2 linked regions of the Hydrogenovibrio crunogenus genome follow. The protein of the gene in region 1 interacts with the protein of each later gene in a pairwise test. Links are inferred from orthologs where the notes say so. Each region holds a gene or a part of one and is shown in the gene's direction. Other genes may lie near its edges.

The links.
Region 2: the proteins of ftsZ (region 1) and GHNINEIG_RS08570 interact in binary tests that used the Escherichia coli proteins (3 or more experiments, as listed by UniProt). The link is inferred for Hydrogenovibrio crunogenus from one-to-one orthologs.

Annotation. Positions count from the first base shown.
Region 1 is NZ_CP032096.1:634,845-640,949, forward strand. What follows is about bases 1-2,782. They hold ftsZ (cell division protein FtsZ), read left to right. Parts: upstream 1-687; coding sequence 688-1,878; downstream 1,879-2,782. Other genes in these bases: rsmH (16S rRNA (cytosine(1402)-N(4))-methyltransferase RsmH), read left to right, coding at 1-587; ftsL (cell division protein FtsL), read left to right, coding at 1,935-2,291; GHNINEIG_RS02965 (peptidoglycan D,D-transpeptidase FtsI family protein), read left to right, coding at 2,263-2,782. In the rest of the region: more of GHNINEIG_RS02965, read left to right, coding at 2,783-4,035; GHNINEIG_RS02970 (UDP-N-acetylmuramoyl-L-alanyl-D-glutamate--2,6-diaminopimelate ligase), read left to right, coding at 4,032-5,546; GHNINEIG_RS02975 (UDP-N-acetylmuramoyl-tripeptide--D-alanyl-D-alanine ligase), read left to right, coding at 5,560-6,105. UniProt on the Escherichia coli protein: Essential cell division protein that forms a contractile ring structure (Z ring) at the future cell division site. The regulation of the ring assembly controls the timing and the location of cell division.
Region 2 is NZ_CP032096.1:1,783,363-1,800,701, forward strand. The notes cover bases 7,857-10,766. They hold GHNINEIG_RS08570 (rod shape-determining protein), read left to right. Parts: upstream 7,857-8,743; coding sequence 8,744-9,790; downstream 9,791-10,766. Other genes in these bases: gatA (Asp-tRNA(Asn)/Glu-tRNA(Gln) amidotransferase subunit GatA), read right to left, coding at 7,857-8,037; gatC (Asp-tRNA(Asn)/Glu-tRNA(Gln) amidotransferase subunit GatC), read right to left, coding at 8,057-8,344; mreC (rod shape-determining protein MreC), read left to right, coding at 9,853-10,695; mreD (rod shape-determining protein MreD), read left to right, coding at 10,685-10,766. Outside these bases: phosphoserine phosphatase SerB, read left to right, coding at 1-256; GHNINEIG_RS08525 (MBL fold metallo-hydrolase), read right to left, coding at 332-1,336; TonB-system energizer ExbB, read left to right, coding at 1,596-2,039; GHNINEIG_RS08535 (biopolymer transporter ExbD), read left to right, coding at 2,067-2,453; GHNINEIG_RS08540 (energy transducer TonB), read left to right, coding at 2,446-3,399; GHNINEIG_RS08545 (SufE family protein), read left to right, coding at 3,504-3,947; protease HtpX, read right to left, coding at 4,049-4,945; Asp-tRNA(Asn)/Glu-tRNA(Gln) amidotransferase subunit GatB, read right to left, coding at 5,140-6,567; more of gatA, read right to left, coding at 6,583-7,856; more of mreD, read left to right, coding at 10,767-11,188; mrdA (penicillin-binding protein 2), read left to right, coding at 11,194-13,011; rod shape-determining protein RodA, read left to right, coding at 13,001-14,131; GHNINEIG_RS08595 (D-alanyl-D-alanine carboxypeptidase family protein), read left to right, coding at 14,273-15,463; GHNINEIG_RS08600 (D-amino acid aminotransferase), read left to right, coding at 15,478-16,353; GHNINEIG_RS08605 (YbeD family protein), read left to right, coding at 16,375-16,659; lipoyl(octanoyl) transferase LipB, read left to right, coding at 16,680-17,309. UniProt on the Escherichia coli protein: Forms membrane-associated dynamic filaments that are essential for cell shape determination. Acts by regulating cell wall synthesis and cell elongation, and thus cell shape.

The DNA of each region.
Region 1 (6,105 bases):
GAGGGTTCAGTTTTATGCGTTCAGGGCCTTTGGATATGCGCATGAATCCTCAAACAGGTCTTAGTGCAAAAGAGTGGTTGGCGCAAGTCGATGAAAAAACTCTGGCGCAAGTGCTTAAACAATATGGAGAAGAACGGTTTTCAGGGCGAATTGCTCGACATATAAAAGAAGCAGTACAAGAACAAAAATTGCAAACGACGTTAGATTTAGCGCAGGTCGTTACGAAAGCTTCGCCGAAAACTGAAAAACATAAACATCCAGCGACACGCACTTTTCAGGCAATTCGAATTGCAGTAAATCGTGAGTTGGATGTGTTGAAGACCGTTTTGGAAGCATCGGTTGCGGTACTGAAAACCGGGGGGCGACTCTCGGTGATTAGTTTTCACTCTTTAGAAGACCGTATTGTGAAGCAATTTATTCGCGATCAATCGCGTATCAAAGACTTGTTTCCAGACTCACCGATTCAGTTAGAAGTTATTGAACCGGTGATTAAAAAGGTTGGCAAACCCGTTTTTCCTTCGAAAGAAGAGTGCCAAGAAAATCCGCGATCGCGAAGTGCTGTACTGAGAATCGCGGAAAGAATTTAAACAAGCGCTGCATAAAGCAGCTCTGATAAACAGAATTTGTTTGTTCGAATATTGAGCAAATAAATGTAGGTAACATTGTGTTGATTAAGGGGAGTATCACATGAAGTTTAATTTACAGGAAACCATTTCTGCAGACGCGGGCATGCCAAAGATCAAGGTTGTTGGTCTCGGTGGCGGCGGCGGAAATGCTGTTGATTACATGGTGCGTTCAGAAGTTGAAGGCGTTGATTTTATTTGTGCAAATACCGATGTACAAGCACTGAAGAATTCTACGGTTGAAACATGTATTCAGCTGGGTGCTAACGGTTTGGGCGCAGGCGCGGATCCTGAAAAAGGGATGGAAGCGGCTAAAGAAAATATTGAACAGGTTAAAGAGGCGCTTAAAGGCGCGGACATGGTTTTTATCACGGCTGGAATGGGCGGTGGAACAGGAACCGGTTCTGCCCCCGTTGTTGCACAGGCAGCACGTGAAATGGGCATCCTGACGGTAGGGGTTGTCAGTCGTCCATTTGGTTTTGAGCGTCGAGCTAAAATTGCTGAAGCAGGTATTCAGCAACTAGCTGAGAATGTTGACTCATTGATTACGGTTCCGAATGATAAACTGTTAAAAGTATTGGGGCGTGATTTTGTTTTAGCCAAAGCATTCGACTATGCAAATGAAGTTCTTCACGGAGCCGTTCAGGGTATTTCTGAGCTGGTCACTCGACCAGGGATGATTAACGTTGACTTTGAGGATTTACGTACAGTCATGTCTGAACGTGGCGTTGCCATGATGGGTGTGGGGCACTCTTCTGGTGAAGATCGCGCAATTAAAGCGGCTGAGAAGGCCATTGCAAACCCTTTGTTGGAAGATATTTCTGTGTCGGGTGCAAAAGGTCTATTGGTTAACATTACATCGGGACTTGATTTCACGTTGGGTGAATTTAACGAAGTTGGTGATGTGATTGATCAAGTCGCTTCAGAAGATGCCAAAGTCATTATTGGAACATCTATCGATGAATCTATGACGGATGAAATTCGTGTCACAGTGGTGGCAACGGGTTTGTCGGAAGTCGGTGGTGCAAAACGTCCTGAGGTAGTTAAGCCTAATCTGCAAGCTGTTGAAGCCAGTAAGGCAGAAGAGAAAGTGGAAGCTGAGAAGGTGGCTTCAAGCTCAAATACTTCAGCGGAAAAGTCTTCACCAGAAGTTGTTCGTCCAAAAATGGTCGTAAACGGTGGTGTGACAGGTAGTGTCGACTCAAGTTCTAACTATCTCGATATTCCTGCTTTTTTACGTCGACAAGTCGATTAATTACTTGTCAGTACGGTGATGACTGAATGTTTTATTTAGTCATTCTGGACTAGCATATGGCAGTGCAAAAACTCCCTAAACTCGGTCAGTTTAAACAATTTAACTGGCAAGGTTTCTTTGCACTCCTTTTGCTGGCTCTTGTCTTTATTTCTCTGATATCCATCATCCAAGTTCAACACCAAGTTCGTCATTTAGAAACGCAATATGCCAATGCATTGAAGCAGGAAGTGATTTTAAATGAAGAGCACGGCAAGCTAACATTAGAAAAACATCATTTAACCGCTTTAGCACGGGTAGAGCATATTGCTAGAACACAGTTAAATATGACGCTAGACAAGACACCAGAAAATTTGAATTCTCAAACCATTATTTTGGAAAAACTTGATGCAGCCTCAGCAGAATCCGAAGACTAATAGAGATTCGTTGATCTTCGCGTTGATCGTGATGTTGTTCATTGCCATTTTTGCCAAAGCATTTCACGTCCAAATTATAGAGTCTGACTTTCTTCAAGATGAAGGCAATAAACGTCAAATAAGAAGTTTAGAAATTCCTGCTCCTCGAGGAGAAATTCTTGATCGAAATGGAAATGTCCTGGCGTTAAGCACTCCAATAGACTCTATTTGGGTGGATCCTAAAATTCTATCTTTCTATTTAGATTCTCAGCAACAAAAGCAGAAAACCAATCTGGATAAACTGAGTGTCAGCGACTATAGCAAACGGCAAGCATTAATTGAAGAGAAAAAACAAGCCTATCAAACAATGTTGTCATTGCTTGGTGTTTCGGCCAGAAGTTTTACTCCCCAGGTTTTGGCGAAAAAAAATCGTCGCTTTTTGTATGTGAAACGCGGTGTTTTGCCTGAGTTGACTGCCAAGATTGAAGCACTGGATGTACCTGGGCTTTACGTCCAAAACCAATATAAACGATATTATCCTGCAGGCGAAGTGGTCGGACATTTAATTGGTTACACCAATATTGATGACGTTGGGATTGCGGGGATAGAAAAGACATATGAAGACTGGTTGTCTGGGGTTGCAGGGAAAAAACAAGTCATCAAAGACCGTGCAGGAAGGGTGGTGGAGTTTGTAAAAGATATTCACCCTGCTGAACCGGGTAAGCCTATTACTTTGAGTATTGATAAAGATATACAGTTTTTTCTTTACCATGCCTTAAAAAAAAGCTTTATTAAGCATCAAGCCAGCTCGATTATGTCGGTTATTTTAAATGCTAAAACTGGGGAAGTTTTAGCGATGGTGTCCTTGCCTGCGTTTAACCCGAATGATCGTAGTCAATTGAAAGGCGCGCGTTTAAGAAATCGTGTTATTTCAGATCGTATTGAGCCAGGGTCAACAGTCAAGCCTTTTATTATGGCAAAGGCATTGGATTTGAACCTGATTCATTTGACTGACAAGATTCACACCTCACCCGGATCGATTCATATTCAAGGGCAACGTATCACGGATACTCGAAATCATGGTACATTGACGCCGGCGGAAGTGATCAAGTTTTCCAGTAATGTGGGCGCTACCAAAATTGCTTTGAAAATGACGCCAAATGATGAATGGCAAATGTATCATGATGTGGGGTTTGGACAAGACTTGGGCCTGTTCTTGCCAGGAGAGACTTTGGGGTTTTTACGTCCTGCGAACGAATGGCAGACCATTGACCAGGCTTCAGCTTCGTTTGGTTATGGCTTTAATATTAATTTGATGCAGTTGGCACATGCCTATATGATTTTTGCCAACCAAGGTCGTATCAAACCTTTAAGTTTGTTAAAACTGAATGATGTACCTGAAGGTCATCAAGTGGTTTCGAAGGAAGCGGCAGAAGCTGTGCTTGAGATGATGGAAAAAGTAGTTGGGCGTAATGGAACCGCACCTCAAGCTAAAATTGAAGGGTACCGCATTGCCGGCAAGACCGGTACGGTTCATCGAACCAAAATAGGGGGGTATGAGCAGAATAAATACATTGCCCTGTTTGCGGGCATGGTGCCTGTTTCAAATCCAAAATATATTATGGTAACCGCCGTCAACGAGCCAAGCCGAGGAATCTATTATGGTGGTAAAGTCGCGGCGCCAATTTTTAAAGAAGTCATGGAAGAAGTCTTGCGTTTAAAAAATGTTGCGCCTGATGAGAGGATAGAGGATGACCGTAAATGAAACAGTTGACTGATATCCTGACTTTTTTTCAAGTACCTGAATCGGTAGTGGCAAGCGGTATGACTGATGTAGGTGTTTCGGCATTAACGATCGATTCTCGCCAAGTTGAGAGAGGCACTGCCTTTATTGCATTGCAAGGTGGCCAATCTCATGGAATGGCTTATGCTGGACAGGCAATTAAACAAGGTGCGAGTTGTATTCTGACGGATCGGGCAGGCCTGGTAGAATTTAATCACTCTCACCAACAAGCCCTGAATAAGATGTGCCCTGTTATTGAGATAGAGTCACTGGCTCAACAATTGGCGACCTTTGCTAAATGGTTCTACGACGCTCCAAGTGAGCGCGTTAAAGTGATTGGCGTAACGGGCACCAATGGCAAAACATCAAGCAGTCACTACATTGCCCAGATGTTGACCGCGTTAAATCAAAAAGTTGCGTTGCTGGGAACGTTGGGTAATGGCTGGTTCGGAAATTTGCACCCCAGCATAAACACCACCGTTGATGTGGTGATGCTGAATCATTTGCTGAATGGCTTTGCTGAAGAGCAAGCGGACTATGTGGTAATGGAAGTCTCCTCTCACGCCATTGAGCTAGGGCGAATTAAAGGAATTGATTTTGATGTGCTTGCGATGACCCAAGTGACACGAGACCATCTAGATTTTCATAAAACGGAAGAAGCTTATCAGGCGGCAAAGAAAAAACTATTTTTAAATTACTCTGGTCGGTCTCATGTCATTAATGTCGATGATAAGGTGGGGCAAGCATTATTGCGAGAGTTGCCGTCTAAAGATACGATCGTAACGTATTCTCAAAAAACGGTACAGGCCGATATCGCCTGCTTAGATAGTCATCTGGACACTTGCGGAATACAAGGGACTTTCAGAGTGAAAGGTACTTCTATTCCTTTTGAGGTACCTTTAATGGGGCAGTTTAATCTAGAGAATGTGTTATGTGCCGTTTCTGTGATGGTAGCCTGTGGTTTAACGGAGCACCAGATAGAAAAGTCATTACTGTCTGTTAAAGCGGTGATAGGTCGAATGGAGCTGTTAACTCAGTCAGGGACACCTTCGGTACTGGTTGATTATGCACATACGCCAGATGCGTTGGAAGTGGTTTTAAATGCAGTGCGACATCATGTTTCAGATAAAAAAACAACTTTATGGCTGGTGTTTGGTTGTGGAGGCGATCGCGATACGGGGAAACGCCCTTTAATGGGTAAAGTCGCAGAAACTTACGCAGATAAAGTGGTGCTGACTGATGATAACCCTCGAACAGAATTGCCGGAAGCGATTATGGCGGATATTAAAAAGGGAATGCAGCGCCCTGCACAAGTCATTCATAGTCGTCCAGAAGCGATTGCCTATGCAATTAAACAGGCATCAGAGCAAGATGTGGTGGTTATCGCCGGTAAGGGGCATGAAGAGTATCAGGAAATCCAAGGGAAGCGCTGGCCAATGAGTGACCAGAAGATCGTTAAAGATCTTTTGTCTGTAAAGATAAGCAAGGGTTGATAAGGATAATACGATGACATGGAATTTAGCCGATCTTGTTGAGGCCGTAAACGGCGTGTTGGCGGGTGAGTTATTGGGGGATGAGCCGGTTGTTTTTACATCGGTGAGTACGGATACGCGCACGCTAAAATCAGGCGCATTGTATATCGCAATTAAAGGCGAGCACTTTGATGGGCATGCTTTTATCGGAGAAGCGGTTCGCCAAGGTGCGGTTGCGGTTTTAATCTCTGAGCCGATGGAAACCGTTGTGCCTGCGGTTTTAGTGGATGATACGCGCATTGCCTTTGGTCAGTTTGCCGCCTGGCATCGCCAACAAATGCCGTTAAAAGGATTGGTTGGGGTCACCGGGTCAAACGGTAAAACGACTACAAAAGCACTGCTTGCACATATATTATCCAAGCAGACTCAGGTTCTCTCAACGCAAGGGAATTTCAATAATGATTATGGTTTGCCTCGTACCTTATTAGAATTATCAACATCGGATGATTATGCTGTAATCGAAATGGGGGCTAACCATGTCCGAGAGATTGCCTACCTCACGCAGCTTGCTAAGCCGGAT
Region 2 (17,339 bases), 1.2 Mb from region 1 along the record:
AGGATGTTTAACAGGAAAAATCCAAGGTGACATTGTTGGTGCTGAAGCCAAGGCGGCTTTTTTACAAGAAATTTGCAACGAACTAGGCATCAGCTTGAATCAAACCATCGCCATTGGAGATGGTGCCAATGACTTGCTGATGATGAATGAGGCGGGCTTAAGCATCGCTTACCATGCCAAACCGAAAGTACAGACGCAATCAGATGTCGCCATCAATCGTGGCGGACTAGATAAAGTATTGGATTTTTTAGCGTAAAAATCAAACTCAAGACATAAAAAAACCGACTGAATAAAGTCGGTTTTTTAATATTCAAGCCAATTTACTCAAGTTTTAAAATAAATTCTTTTCATATTCTTGAATAGCGACCACCACAAACTTACCAATTGTGGATTCATAGCCTGGCCATTGACTCGCAACTTCTTTCATAAATGGTTCTGCCATAATCTTAGGTTTCATTTCAAAATCAGACAGCCCTTCTTCATAATATTCACCGGCTTTTGTATAAATGATATCCATAAAGTCTTTACCATCTTTAATCAGCTGAACATCTTCATGCTTACCATGCATCGGAATAAAGTTGTCAATTGGCATTTTTTCAACGGCACTTAACGCTTTAATCGACCCAACAAAAGAGCCATCGGCCATATTAGCAACACGGCGCATTACCATGTCCCCCATATACATCGTCTTGTCGTCAACAACTTCAATCGCAATATCCGACTCGGTATGCACTTTACCAAAGTGGTGAATCTTTAACGTCGTATCCCCCACTTTAATGGTTTCCCCTCCGCTTAATGATTTAGTTGGTAGGGTAATAACCGTTCCGGTAATTTTATTATCGGTATTGGTCTGCATAAAGTTAAACCAAAACTTATCCTGACCTGATTTCAGCACTTTCTGACAAGCCGGATGCGAGTAAATATCAACATCAGGATTGGCCGCAACAAACGCATGGTTTCCTAACCAGTGATCCCCATGATAATGCGTGTTAATTACTTTAATAACCGGTTTATCTGTTACTTTTTTGATTTGGCGCAAAACCATTTCACCGATTTGAACAGAACTACCCGTATCAATGACAACCACACCTTCAGATGTCACAACAAACCCAGGGTTACTAAACATACCGAAATTATCCGGTGTCGGCTCGGATCCCATTGCTGGAATATAATAACAGCGGTCACTGACCTTTACTGCATCTACATCCGGTACTGCAGGGCCTTTAAACTCAGCCAGTCCATTAGCATATAAAGGATTTAAAGCCGACATTCCGACCATCCCGACCGACACCCCAAACATCCCTTTTAACAAGTCACGACGTCCCATTGCACTCATAATATTTTCCTTTTATCCTTCGTACTGCTCGATACGCTGTTTTCAATCACACACAAAAACAAGCCAAAATCTGCACCCATCATTTTAAATAATCTAGTGGGGCACTATTATAGTCAAAGCCCCTTTACACTGCCATTAGTGTTTTTCATTAAAATAACAGTGTTTGTAAACTTCAAGTTTTCTCAAAAATATGCCCAGTAATTTACTTTATAATGATGGGCTTAATTCACGTACCTTACATGGCAAATTGGCAAACATTATGGAATTTTTAAAACTGTACTTAGACATCACCGTTTTCAGCCTATTAGGCTTGATGAGCTTTATTATGGTTTGGCTAGCCATTGAGCGTAAGCTGTTTTTCTCACGCATAGAACTCAATCAATATGACAGTTTGGAAGCGCTGAAAGTGGCCAGCACAAACAACTTAACAACCATAGCCAGCATTGGCTCCAATGCTCCTTATGTGGGCTTATTAGGAACCGTACTTGGTATTTTGGTAACCTTTTATGAATTAGGGCTTAACAACCAGATTGAGACTGGACAAATCATGATGGGATTAGCACTCGCCCTAAAAGCAACCGCAGGAGGCATTGCACTGGCAATTCCAAGCATTATTATCTACAACGGCTTGTTACGAAAAGTCGATGTGATTGAACTTGAATATCAAGCACATCAAAAAAAATCGGCCTCTTCGCACTCTTAAAATGCTTTTTCCTGGAACCACAGTCTTATGAAACGATTTGATCAAATCAATGTTATTCCGATGATTGATGTCATGCTGGTTTTATTAGCCATCGTGTTGACCTCTGCTAGCTTCATCGTTCAAGACAAACTGAATATAGAATTACCTGAAACCAAACAAACCAGCACCTATAAGCCAGACAATGACGTCTCGCTTCGCATTGCTATCAATGCAGACAACCAACTGTTTCTGAACGATCAAACAACAACACTTGAAGCACTCAATCTTGAACTTCGACACCTAAACCCAGATGACGCCATCGAAATACGTGTGGATCAAAAAGCCGAATTTGGACACTTCACCAATCTCATAGACCTAATGAAAAAACACCATTTAAGCAACTTAAACATTCTGACAAGGAAGCAGAATGGATAAACCAGGCGTGCTGGCTTTCGGCATTACGGCAAGTATTTACAGTATCATCGGTTTTTTTCTTTGGCATACGTTTCAGTCACAACAACAAAGCAGCCAATTGATGCCCGTTGCTGTAACCACGGCCATGTTCGTTGCACAACCTGAACCTAAGCCTGAACCTAAGCCTGAACCTAAGCCTGAACCTAAGCCTGAACCTAAGCCTGAACCTAAGCCTGAACCCAAGCCTGAACCCAAGCCTGAACCCAAGCCTGAACCCAAGCCTGAACCCAAGCCTGAACCCAAGCCTGAACCCAAGCCTGAACCCAAGCCTGAACCCAAGCCTGAACCCAAGCCTGAACCCAAGCCTGAACCCAAGCCTGAACCCAAGCCTGAACCCAAGCCTGAACCCAAGCCTGAACCCAAGCCTGAACCCAAGCCTGAACCCAAGCCTGAACCCAAGCCTGAACCCAAGCCTGAACCCAAGCCTGAACCCAAGCCTGAACCCAAGCCTGAACCCAAGCCTGAACCCAAGCCTGAACCCAAGCCTGAACCCAAGCCTGAACCCAAACTGGAATCGCAACCGGTTGACACAACTGTTACCAAACAACCGGCCATTAAAAAAGAGCGACGTCGACCGAACCCTTATTCCATGGCTGAGCAAATCAACGCTGAAGCGTTATACATCAACAAACTGGCACGCTATTTAGCTACACTGGCTCAAAACCATTATCCGAAAAGAGCCAAACGTCGTCACCAACAAGGCGAAGTAACATTACAGTTTACACTTCACCCGGATGGGCACATCTCAAATCTGTCGATTGTTAAACCAGCTCATTTCGAAAGTTTAAATGAAGCGACTTTAAACATCATACGTCACACCATGGCGTATCAATACACGCCATTTCCAAAAGAGATGCGTCAAAAGCCGAAAACTATTCAAGTGCCAATTGAATACATTTTGCGCTAGAAACCCTCTTATCAAACAATTCCTTTGCCTAGATAGGCTTCTCACTCCGAAAATAATTTTTTTTTGTTAAAATAAAGCATTGAATCGAATTGATGTGGAGCACTATGAATTACGCACCGGCTGAAAAAACCTTATCTGAAGTACAGGCAGATTTGGTGAAACGCTTTACCCATTTTGATAACTGGAAAGACCGCTATAAATATTTAATCGATATGGGCAAGCAACTTCAGAACATGCCTGAAGAATATAAAACGGAAGACAACCGTATTCATGGCTGCCAATCTCAGGTTTGGATTCATATCGAAGAACAAGATGGCATTCTTTATATGGAAGCTATGTCCGATGCAGCCATTGTCTCGGGGTTAATTGCCTTATTGCTTAAAATATACAATGGTCGAACCCCTCAAGAAATTGCAACAGCTCCGTTGGATTTCTTAGGTGAGATTGGGTTATTACAACACCTTTCCGCCAATCGCTCCACAGGGCTTTATCATATGATCAAACGCATCCAAGCAGAAGCGAATGCCCACTTAAATCCTCCTTCTTAAATATTAAAAATGGCCAGGCCTGGTCGTTTTTACATTTCTCCAGGCATAAAAAAAGCCCCGATAATGGGGCTTTTATTTTCTTAATCAGATAAAAACGCTAATTAAGCAACTTTAAGCTGGTCTTGCGTTGTCGCACGTAATGCTTCAATACGCTTTTCCAAAGGTGGATGGGAACGGAATAGGTCGCCAATGTTAGACGGTCTTGCCGAAATCCCAAATGCCGCCATTTGATCAGGCAATTCACCTGGCTGCATCGTTTGTAAACGTTGTAATGCAGCAATCATATTTTCTTTACCTGCAAGGTACGCACCGCCATTATCGGCATGGAATTCACGCTTACGTGAGAACCACATCGTAATCATACTCGCTAAAATGCCAAATAAGATCTGCGCCACGATATCAACAACAATAAAAGCAATACTGTGCCCTTCGCTTTCGTTTTTCAACACAACACGATCCACGACATAAGCGACAATCTTTGCGAAGAAAATAACGAAAGTGTTCACAACCCCTTGCAATAAAGCCATCGTCACCATATCACCATTTGCAATATGAGCAACCTCATGACCTAGAACCGCTTCAACTTCGTTTTGACGCATATGACGTAGCAACCCCGTAGACACGGCAACCAAGGCAGAGTTCTTCGTCATCCCGGTTGCAAACGCGTTGGGTTCAGCCCCTTCATAAATTGCAACTTCCGGCATACCAATACCGGCTTTTTCAGCCTGACGACGCACAGTTTCTACCAACCATTGCTCATCCGCATTACGTGGCTGTTTAATCACTTGAGCGCCCACGGACATTTTTGCCAGCCATTTAGACATGGCAAGAGAAACAAAAGAGCCCGCAAACCCAATGATTGCGGCAAAGGCAAACAAATTCCCTAAATCAAGGCTAGTCCCTTGCATGTAGCTGCCCACACCCAAAAGATTCATCGTAATCATGGCCACAGCCAAAACCGCGATGTTTGTTAATAAAAATAAACCAATTCGTTTCATTTAATTTAAACCTCCAATGGTTCGTCAAAACGACTTTAATTAGGTAATGCAGTAAGACGCTAGTCTCATCAACTATTGCTAATGATTAATATAAGGTTTTTTTATAGACTTTCAAGTAAATTTTTCGACAAGTCACAATTGCTTCACAATCTAAAAAACGACCAGACCTGCTGACCGCTTTTCAAACAAGCTCATTATTTCAACTTATCTTTCAGAACCTGATTAACTTGTGCCGGATTCGCTTGACCCTGTGAAGCTTTCATCACTTGACCGACAAAGAAGCCGAACATTTTTTCTTGTCCGCCTTTATAGGCTTCCACTTGTGCGGCATTATTAGCCAAAACCTCATCCACTAAGGCTTCAATGGCTGATGAATCTGTAATCTGCTTCAAGCCTTTTTGCTCAATGACCTCATCTGCAGTCCCTTCTCCAGACCACATAGCATCAAATACCTGCTTGGCAATTTTACCTGAAATCGTATTGTCTTGAATGCGCTCAATCAACCCGGCCAACATTTGTGCTGAAACAGGAGAATCCGAAATATCGACGCCTTTTTGATTCAAAGATTTAGACAATTCTCCCATGACCCAGTTAGCAGACAGCTTGGCTTCTTTCGTTTCCGCAACAACGGCTTCAAAATACTCAGCCATCGCACGAGATCCCGTCAAGAAAGCGGCATCATAGTCCGACAAGCCAAAATCGGCGACATAACGGTTTCTTTTCGCGTCGGGCATTTCCGGCATTTCCGCACGTATCGCTTCAATGTCTTCCTCTGTAATAACCACCGGCAATAAATCTGGACAAGGAAAGTAACGATAATCGTTGGCTTCTTCTTTTTCTCGCATGGAACGGGTTTCATTTTTTTCTGCATCATATAAACGGGTTTCTTGAACTACTTGACCACCCGACTCCAACACCTCTATCTGACGCTCAATTTCAAGCTCAATAGCTTGCTCAATAAACTTAAAAGAGTTGATGTTTTTCAATTCAGCACGCGTTCCAAAAGGCGTACCAGGCTTGTGAATCGATACATTCGAATCCACACGGAAAGAGCCTTCTTGCATATTGCCGTCACAGATACCTAAATACTGTACCAGTTCATGCATTTTTTTCGCATACGCCACAGCTTCTTTTGCAGAACGCATATCCGGTTCCGAAACGATTTCCAATAAGGGAGTTCCGGCACGATTCAAATCAATCCCGGTTTGCCCAGGAAAAGCATCGTGAATGGACTTCCCGGCATCTTCTTCCAAATGCGCACGAGTAACGCCAATCTTTTTGATTTCACCATCCACTTCAATCTCGACCACACCGCCTTTATCGACAATCGGAAACGAAAATTGTGACGTCTGATACCCTTTCGGTAAATCTGGATAGAAATAATTTTTTCGGTCAAATACTGAACGACGCCCAATCTCTGCACCCAAAGCCAAGCCCAGTTTGATTGCCTTCGGAATGACGGCCTTGTTTAACACAGGTAACTGCCCTGGCATTCCAAGATCCAGCAGGTTTGCCTGTGTATTCGGCGCCGCTCCATAATCAATGGAGGAGCCTGAAAAAATCTTTGTTTTGGTGGTTAACTGAGCATGAATCTCTAAACCAATTACAACTTCCCAAGTCATCTTATCTCTCTCCACTTATTGATAGCTTTCTGGCATTTTCTGATGCCAATTTGTCACTTGCTGATATTGATGTGCGACATTCAGCAACTTCGCCTCACTGTGATAAGGCCCGACTAAGTGAAGACCGACAGGTCGACCATTTGAGAAACCGGCTGGAACAGACATAGCAGGCATCCCTGCCAAATTAACAGGAATCGTATAAAGATCCGCTAAATACATACTGACCGGATCATCAGATTTTTCTCCGATATTGAAAGCCGGTGTAGGTGCAACCGGTCCAACAATCACATCACATTGTTCGAATGCGTTAACAAAATCGTCCCGAACCATTCGGCGTAACTTTTGCGCTTTCAAATAATAGGCATCGTAATAACCGGCAGACAAAGCATAAGCCCCCACCATAATTCGGCGTTTCACTTCGGCGCCAAATCCTTCTGAACGAGAGCGTGTGTATAAATCATTCAAATCTGTTGGATTCTCGCACCGATAACCATAACGCACACCGTCAAAACGCGACAAGTTAGATGAGGCTTCTGCTGGTGCTAGGACATAATACGCGGGCACAGCCAAATCTTTATTCGGCAAACTGACCTCGACAATTTCAGCGCCCAGTTTCTCAAGCTCAGCAATGGCAGCACGAACAGTGGTTGCAACCCCGTCATCCAATCCTTCTTCAAAGTACTCTGCTGGCACGCCTACTTTTAAGCCTTTAATGTCATTACTTAAAGCGGATACATAGTCTTGCTTAGGTTGCTCAAGACTGGTTGAATCTCGCTCATCAAATCCGGCCATAACATCCAACAACCAAGCGGACTCTTCTGCAGAGCGCGTCATTGGTCCCCCTTGGTCAAAACTAGAGGCATAAGCAATCATACCGTAACGGGATACCGCACCATAAGTCGGCTTAATTCCAGTTATGCCACAGAAAGAAGCCGGTTGACGAATAGAGCCTCCCGTATCGGAGCCAGTTGCCAAAGGAGCCAAGCCAGCCGCAATCACCGCAGCCGACCCACCAGAAGAACCGCCAGGGACCGCTTTCAAATCCCAAGGATTTTTGGTCGCCCCATAATAACTGCTTTCTGAAGACGACCCCATGGCAAACTCATCCATATTGGTCTTCCCTAAAATAGGCATTCCCAATGCTCGAGAAGCTTCAACCACTTTGGCATCGTAAGGCGCAATAAAATTGTCCAACATTTTCGAACCACACGTGGTTTTCACATCCAACGTACAAAAGATATCCTTGTGCGCCACCGGTATTCCAGTTAACAAGCCGCCCTTGCCTTCAGCAATCATCTGATCGGCCTGTCTGGCCATTTCCATTGCCAATTCCGGTGTGACCGTAACGTAGGCATTCAACTCTCCGTCATATTGATCAATACGGTCTAAATAATGTTGCGTCAACGCAACACTGGTAATTTCTTTATTTCGGAGCTTTTCGCTCATTTCCTTAACAGATAAAGTATGCATCTATGTTCGTCTCTGTCTCTTAATCAATTACTTGCGGCACCAAATACATGCCATTTTCGGCTGCGGGTGCTAATTTTTGATACTCTTCGTGATGATCGGTTTCAGTCACAACATCCTCTCTTAATCTCTGAACCTGATCCAAGGGATGAGACATCGGCTCTACATTTGTTGTATCCACCGCTTCCATTCGTTGAAAAAGATCAAGAACATTAGAAATTTTAGCCGTCAATTGATCGACTTCTGAGGCATCAACCGAAATAGCAGCAAGACGTGAAATCGTATCGACTTCAGTTTTTTCTAAAGACACGGGAACTCTCCAGTTAAAAAATTTAAAACCTTATTAAGTTACCACATTTCGCTATTTTCAAAAAGAGACAATGATTAAAAAAACCTCTGCATTTACCTTTAACAACAAAAACCCGCATCAATTTTAAGATAAAGATTCAGCCATAAGGAGACGTCATCTGTTTATATGAAATTTCTGGGTGCAAATAGATGACTTTTCACCCCCAGTTTGATATAAAATGTTTTAGTTATTTTTCTGGGTATTTTTCCCGATTTGAATAACCAAGAATTTAATAAAGCGTATTAAATTCATTTGAAGTTTGGATTAAGTAAAAAGGCAATTGCGTTATCTCAATTTCAGATTACGGCTTGAACTTTGTTCGAAACCACTAAAATCAGCTATTTTTAAGGACTAACCTCAATGTTTCGTAAAATCATCGGACTCTTTTCTAACGACCTTTCTATTGACCTAGGAACAGCGAACACTCTTATTTACGTTCGCGGCAAAGGCATGGTTCTAAATGAGCCGTCTGTTGTTGCGATTATGAATAACCGCCAGGGGTCAAACTCTCGCTCTATTGTTGCGGTTGGGGAAGGCGCCAAAAGAATGTTGGGGAAAGAAAACCAAAAAATTCAAACCATTCGCCCGATGAAAGATGGCGTGATCGCTGATTTTGAAGTGACTGAAAAAATGCTTCAGTCCTTTATCCGCAAAGTGCATGAAGCACGTTTTTTCCAACCAAGTCCTCGCGTGCTTGTCTGTGTTCCTTGCGGTTCAACGCAAGTAGAACGTCGTGCAATTCGTGAATCAGCTGCCGGCGCAGGTGCCCGAGAAGTTTACCTTATTGAAGAACCGATGGCGGCGGCCATCGGTGCAGGGATGCCAGTAAGTGAAGCAACAGGGTCTATGGTTGTTGATATCGGGGGTGGTACCACAGAGGTTGCGACACTGTCACTAAACGGTATTGTTTGGTCAGATTCTGTTAAAGTCGGAGGCGATCGCTTTGATGATGCCATTATCAAATATGTTCGTCGCAATTACGGCATGGTGATTGGGGAAGCAACGGCTGAAAAAATTAAAAAAGAGATCGGAACGGCTTACCATGAAATTGAACCAGACACACTTGAAGTTCACGGTGCAAACATTGCTGAATCTGTTCCTCGTCGCTTCACACTTAACAGCAACGAGATTTTAGAAGCCTTACAAGAGCCACTTTCTGCAATCGTCAGTGCGGTTAGAACGGCCTTAGAGCACACGCCACCGGAATTGGGAGCTGATATTGCTGAACATGGTATCGTTTTAACAGGTGGGGGCGCTCTATTACGCAACATCAATATTATGCTTTCTGAAGAAACTGGTGTTCCGGTTATCATTGCTGATGACCCTCTAACCTGTGTTGCTCGCGGAGGTGGTCGTGCATTAGAGCTTATGGATGAAAAAGGAATTGATGTCTTTTCTTTTGACTAAAATGAATGGTTCTACCTTTTTCAAAAGAATAACAAGCCTTCCTACCACAGGAGGGCTTAGCTATTAACCTCAGCACGACCTCACCCCAAAAAGAAGGAACACAATTCCTTTTATTTTTTATCCTGAGTATCGCATTAATGGTAATGGATCATTACAGCCATTTACTTTCCAATTTTCGTAACGTGTTACTCACGACAATCGATCCGATTGAACGAACGGCTACTCTGCCTCTAGACATCTATAATTGGATGCAACAGGACTACACCACCATCAACCAGTTACAAATGCGCAACCAGCAACTGGAAACGGAAAACTTACTTCTCAAGGCACAACAGCAGCAAATGGGCAAGCTCAAACTTGAGATTAACCGCTTAAACCGTTTATTGGGAACAGCCAGTCAAATGAGTTCTTCCAGCGTTCAAATTGCCAACGTAAGCTCCTATAGCGAAACACCTCTAGCGCAATTCTACACGTTAAACAAGGGTTCTCTAGATGGGGTCAAAATCAATCAAACTGTGATTGATGCTAAAGGATTAATAGGACAAATCACCTCCTTGACGCCGTCATCTTCACGCGTTCAATTAATTACAGACCCTGACATCCAAGTGCCTGTAAGAATTCAACGAACGGGTCAACGCGGTATTCTTAACGGTTTAGGCCACAATCAACTTTCATTGATGTTCATTCCAAACTCTAGCTCCATCAAAGAAGGCGACTTACTTGAAACATCTGGGTTGGGAGATGTTTTTCCGGAAGGACACCCTGTTGCCACGGTGAGGCAAGTAAACCTTCTAAAAGGTGAACCTTATTATGAAATTTTTGCTCGGCCTGTCGCAGATCTAAATCTGTCTCAAAAGGTACTTATCTTGTCTAAAAAAACGGAGCGTGATAACCATGTCCGATAAGGTTTTCTCTCTGCGGTTTTCGGACATTAAATGGCTGTTTATATTCAGTTACTTTGTTTCCGTTGTGATTGATAGCATGATGATTTTAAGCTTTAACATCAATTTCGTGCCTTATCTTACCCTGTTAATTTTATTGTTCTGGTCGACCCAAATCCTCAATCAGACTCACTTGTTTTCAGCTTTTGCGCTAGGTCTGCTATTTGATGCGTCAATGAATACCCCATTAGGCTCCCATAGTTTAATTTTTGTGACCATCACTTTCTTAATGCTACGCTCACGATTAAGGTTTAAAGGCTACCCTCTCTGGCAGCAATCCATCATTGTCGGCAGTTACTTCATCTTATTCCAAATTATGAGCTGGTTTATATTCCACCCCGTCTTAGTCGGAAATGCCGTGCTGTATTACTGGGTTGAACCATTACTAGCCATTCTTATCTGGCCCGTACTAACTCAAATCATGCATCAATTGACTCACCGCTCCGTCTTTAGTTAATGAGTATGAGAAATAAACACCGCTATCAAACTGAAAGCGAAATCTTTTTTCAAAAAAGGCTTTTTCGCAATCGAATTTACTTTGCGTTAGCACTCGCACTTATTTTCTTCTCTCTTCTTTGGGTTCGGATGAGTTATCTTCAGTGGGTTGGATATAAGCATTATCATTCCATGTCTGAGGGAAACCGAATTTCAGTGGAAGCCATTCCACCGGTCCGAGGCCGAATTTTTGACCGAAACCATGTTTTATTGGCTGACAATCAACCTGTATTCGTTTTAAAGTTTTCCAAAGATAAAATAGAAAATATTCAAGACAGCTTCTCAACTCTTCAAGACTTACTCCCCAACCTTTCTGAAGAACGCCTTACCCGCTTCTTTGATCGACTCAAAGTGACTAGTAAGTACCGTCCTTTGTATTTACCTTACACACTTTCAGAAGCAGAAGCGGCACGCTTTGCTGGTCATAGCTACCAGCTCCCTGGCATTACACTGGTGGCCAAGCTTAAACGGATGTATCCTTTCAATAAATCAGCGGTGCATGCCATTGGCTATGTAGGAAAAATCAACCAAAAAGAGTTTAGTAAATTAAGTGAATCCAAATATGCTGGAACCGATGTCATAGGGAAACTCGGTGTCGAAAAATACTATGAATCTCTATTACACGGTTCACCAGGGTTACAACAGATTGAAACCAATGCTCGCGGTCGCGTCATTCAAAAACTGGAAAGTGTTCCCGCAAAGCCAGGCAAAAACATTCAGCTTACAATCGACATTCGATTGCAACAATATATCGAAAACTATTTGGATGGAAAAAAAGCCGCCGTTGTTGTCACCGACCCTAAAACCGGTGAAATACTCGCCTATGTCAGTACGCCCGGATACGATCCAAACTTATTTGTCGATGGTATTAGTCAAGTGAAATACCAAGAGCTTTTAAAAGACCACAACCGTCCTCTTATTAATCGCGTGATCAATGGTCAATATCCACCTGGCTCTACCATCAAACCTTTTGTCGCCTTAGCCGCCATTGAGAACAACATTATTTCTCCCTATAAAAAAATATTCGACCCTGGCTTTCTTGAGTTTAAAGACCATCGTTATCGGGATTGGAAAAGGCAGGGACACGGCCTAGTTGACATGAATGATGCTGTCGCACAATCCTGCGACACTTATTTTTACGAGCTTAGTTTAAATATGGGAATCGACCTGATTCATGATTCACTTTACCCTTTCGGGTTCGGTCACCATACAAAGATTGATTTATACAATGAGTCCGTCGGCATCTTACCATCTAAAGCCTGGAAGAGCCGCGTGAAAGGCCAAACGTGGTATAAAGGGGAAACCATCATTGCCGCCATTGGCCAAGGTTATTTTTTAAGCACGCCTTTACAATTGGCAAAAGCGATCTCTATTATGGCTAACCGAGGAGAGATCGTTGAGCCACACTTGCTCAAAGACAATGAGCAGACCAAAAAAGAACAAATCCCCATTCAGAATATCGAAAACTGGGAAAAAGTGATTAAAGCCATGATGGATGTTTTACACAGCCCAAGAGGAACCGCACGAAAATACGGCAGAGACCTTCCTTTCAAAATGGCGGGCAAAACAGGAACGGCTCAAGTTTTCAGCTTAAACGAAGGCGAATATGACGAAGAGAACATTAAAAAAAGCTTACGCGACCACTCTTTGTTCATTGGATTTGCTCCTGTCAAGAAGCCAAAGATTGCCATCAGTGTCATTGTTGAAAACTCGACTTTAAAAGCAGCCCCGGTGGCGGTGGACATTACTAAATACTATCTTTCTGAGTTACAAGATGAAAATTGACTTACCTGCTAGAGAAAAAGTTTACCGAAAGAATCGAGGCATTCTTGTCTCGCTTCACTTGGATGGTTGGTTATTGCTAGGAATTGCGCTATTGATCGTCACTGGCAGCTTAATCGTTTTCAGCGCGTCCGGTGCAGACCAAGAAGTGTTATCTCGTCACCTTGTTCGCGTTGGCTTTGCATTCTTTCTAATGCTTGTTTTTGCTCAAATCCCACCGAATATTTTAAAAATTTACACGCCTTGGGTTTTTGGCGTGGGAACCCTAATGCTCATCAGTGTTCTGCTGTTTGGTGATATCGGCAAAGGGGCTAAACGTTGGCTAGATTTTGGCTTCTTCCGTTTTCAACCGTCCGAAGTTATGAAACTGGCACTCCCTATGATGATTGCTTGGTTGTTTGCCCATGATTCACTCCCCCCTCCTAATAAAAAAATGCTTATTGGGTTAGGCCTTGTTGGCCTCATTGCCGGTTTAATTATTGTTCAACCAGACTTGGGAACCTCTATTCTCATAGCGATGAGCGGGTTGTTTGTCCTGTTTTTTGCCGGTCTGTCCTGGCGATGGATATTATCTGCAACAGGACTAGTCGCGGCAAGCTTACCTATCGTTTGGAACTTTTACATGTATGATTATCAAAAACAGCGAGTTTTAACCTTCTTAGATCCTGAATCGGATCCTCTTGGCACAGGTTATCATATCATTCAATCCAAAATAGCGATTGGATCAGGCGGTATCGAAGGTAAAGGGTTTATGGGAAGCACTCAGGCACATTTGGAGTTCTTACCAGAAAGCACGACAGATTTTATTTTTTCCGTCCTAGCCGAAGAATTCGGATTAATAGGCGTCACAGGCTTACTACTGTTATATCTTTTTGTGATTGGCCGTGGTCTTTACATTGCATCGCAAGCACAGGAAAACTTTGCACGACTGACGGCAGCCAGTCTTGTTATGACATTATTCGTCTATGTTTTTGTCAACATCGGCATGGTCAGTGGGTTATTACCTGTTGTAGGCCTCCCTCTTCCGCTTTTAAGTTATGGAGGAAGCTCTCTAGTCACTTTAATGGTCAGCTTTGGCATCTTAATGTCTATCCACACCCATAAAAAACTTTTAACATCTTAGAAGACTGGAATATCGCTTATTCATATTCCTCCATTATTTATCCATCCTTAAGCCCTGTTTAATGCCGCTTCCTCTCTTTTGATTTAAAGAGAAGTGTGTTAAATTATTAACATTATTAATAGTATTTAAAGACGCATCTCAATGATTAAAATTTTAGGTTTATTTTTCACTCTTTTCGCAATCGCGTTACCTTCTGCGGCAAAAACAGTTCAATCGCAACCCGTTGCCCCTATTCCGCATGTCGTGCCTTCTGCACCGAAAACAGCGGCGGAAGCTTACATTCTGATTGACTTCAATAGTGGCAAAATCATTGCCAGCAGCCACCCTGAAATGCGCGTGGAACCTGCCAGCTTAACTAAAATCATGACAGGATACGTAGTCATTAACGAATTGGCCAATGGAAACATTCATCTGGATGACATGGTGACTATTTCTCCTAAGGCTTGGAAAATGCCCGGCTCTAAAATGTTTATCGAGGTTGGTAAAAAGGTTTCCGTTAAAAACCTAATCAAGGGAATGGTTATCCAGTCTGGTAATGATGCCAGTGTTGCGCTTGCAGAACATATTGCAGGAAGTGAAGAAGTTTTTGCCGAACTTATGAATAAGTATGCCGCTTCTTTAGGCATGACCGGCACTCACTATATGAACGCAACAGGTCTACCAAATCCTGATCACTATACAACGGCTCATGATTTATCGATTTTAGCCAGAGCATTAATCACTAAGTTTCCAGAAGAATACAAATGGTATGCGCAAAAGAAATTTACCTTTAACGGCATTACCCAATACAACCGCAATAAATTACTCTGGCAAGACCCTTCCGTTGATGGGTTAAAAACGGGTCATACCGAGTCAGCGGGTTACTGCTTGGTCGCTTCAGCAAAACGTGATGATATGCGTTTAATTTCCGTTGTTTTAGGAACTGACGGTGCCAAAACACGTATTCAGGAAAGCCAAAAACTATTGAACTACGGGTTCCGTTTTTTCGAGACGCATAAACTGTATGACAATGGACAACGTTTAAATGATGCACGTATTTGGGAAGGTCAAAAAGATTCTGTTGGACTAGGCTTAACGGATGATCTTTATGTCACCATTCCTCGTGGTCAATACAAAAATTTAAAAATTGAGTCATCCATTCAGCCTGAAATCATCGCCCCTGTTGCTGAAGAAAAACCACTCGGTAAGTTGTTTATCACTTTAAACGGCGACACCATTGAAGAAAGACCATTGGTTGCTTTATCGGAAATTGAAGAAGGTTCATTCTTCAAAAAAATCATTGACCAGATAAAGCTCCTTTTTAAAAGCCTCTTTGATCTTATTGGGCTTTAATTAAGGAATTTTTCATGCAAAAAACAGGGCAAATAGCCTATTTAAATGGCGAATTCATTCCCATAGAGAAAGCACAAATTTCTCCTCAAGATCGGGGGTTTCTATTTGGGGATGGCGTGTATGAAGTGATCCCTGTTTATGGCAAAAAGCTCTTTACGTTTCAAGACCACTTGGAGCGACTCAAAAACAGCTTAAAGGCCACTTCTATTCTAAATCCTTTAGAGGACGATGCTTGGGAGCGCTTGTTACAAAAATTGGTCGATATGCATCCTTGGAAAAACCAGTATATTTATTTACAGGTCACACGAGGTGTGCAAATGCAAAGAGACCACTTGCCCGCCGACTGCTTATCGCCAACACTTTATGCTTACACGAATGAGCTCAAACCGGTTTCAGAAGCCATTATCAATCAAGGCATAAAGGCAGTTACCCTGGACGATATTCGCTGGCTTCGTTGTGACATTAAAGCCATCACCTTATTGCCAAACATCATGATGAAGATGGCAGCTAAAAACCAAGGGGCAGACGATGCCATTCTTATCGACCGGGATGGATTGGTCGCAGAAGGCACTTCCAACAATGTTTTTATTGTGAAAAACGATGCTTTATTCACCCCTAAAAACGGATCACGTATTCTTCCAGGCATCACGCGCTCTGTCATTCAATCCTTAGCGGAGCAACATAGTCTTCCCCTTTCGGAAACGGATATAACTTTAAGCGACTTAGAAAATGCAGATGAAATCTGGCTGACCAGCTCAACCAAAGATGCTCTTCCGGTGACGGAACTGAATGGTCATCTCATCGGTCAGGGTAAACCCGGACCTGTCTGGCAAAAAATTCAGCAGTATTTCGAAGAAACCAAACAACAGTTTATCCAACAGTTAACTTAATAAACAAACGAGTATCCTTTTATGACTGTCGATTTACATACCCCCGATAAAGAATCGTTAATTGATTTTCCGTGTGATTACAAACTGAAAGCCATGGGAAAAAACAGCGGCACACTGGTTGAAACCGTCTATGAAATCACCAAAAAGTATGCTCCAGATGCTTCAAGAGACAATATTTACATCAAGGACTCAAAAGGTAGACACTTTATTTCAGTCAATATTACCTTTCACGCCACCAGTTTAGAGCAGCTACACAATATCTATGGTGAATTAAAACAACACCCCGAAGTTCTAATGACATTGTAAATTGTTACAGCCACGTTGAAATGTCTCTTCAAATCAAATATCTAGGGTTACAGCCTTATGAGTCCATCTGGGAAGCGATGCAACGTTTCACAGATGAACGCTCCGACAGCACACCTGATGAACTTTGGGTAGTGGAACATCCCCCGGTTTTTACACAAGGTTTAAATGGTCAAGCCAAACACCTTCAAGCCTTTGCGTTGCAACAAAATATTCCCATTATACAAACGGATCGTGGCGGGCAAGTCACCTATCATGGCCCAGGCCAAATCATTATCTATGCTCTACTCGATTTAAAGCGCGCTCAACTAGGGGTTCGTGATTTAGTGCATCGAATGGAAAACGCCATTATTGAGTTTTTGCGCAGTTTAGGCATTTCAGCCCAAGCTCGACCAGACGCTCCTGGGGTTTATGTAGAGGGTCAAAAAATCGCCTCTTTAGGACTCAAAATCAGAAAACAAAAAAGCTATCATGGATTGGCGCTCAATCTTGATATGGATTTAACCCCTTTTAGCTGGATTACACCTTGCGGCTTAGAAGGAATACAAATGACACAGGTCTCCCACTTTATTCAACAACCTGATCTACACACTAGCCAAACGGCGCTGGTAAAAGCATTGTGTCATCAATTGCAACCCGAAATCAGTCCTTAATTCAGCTATCTTTTAGCCGTCTGCTATTGA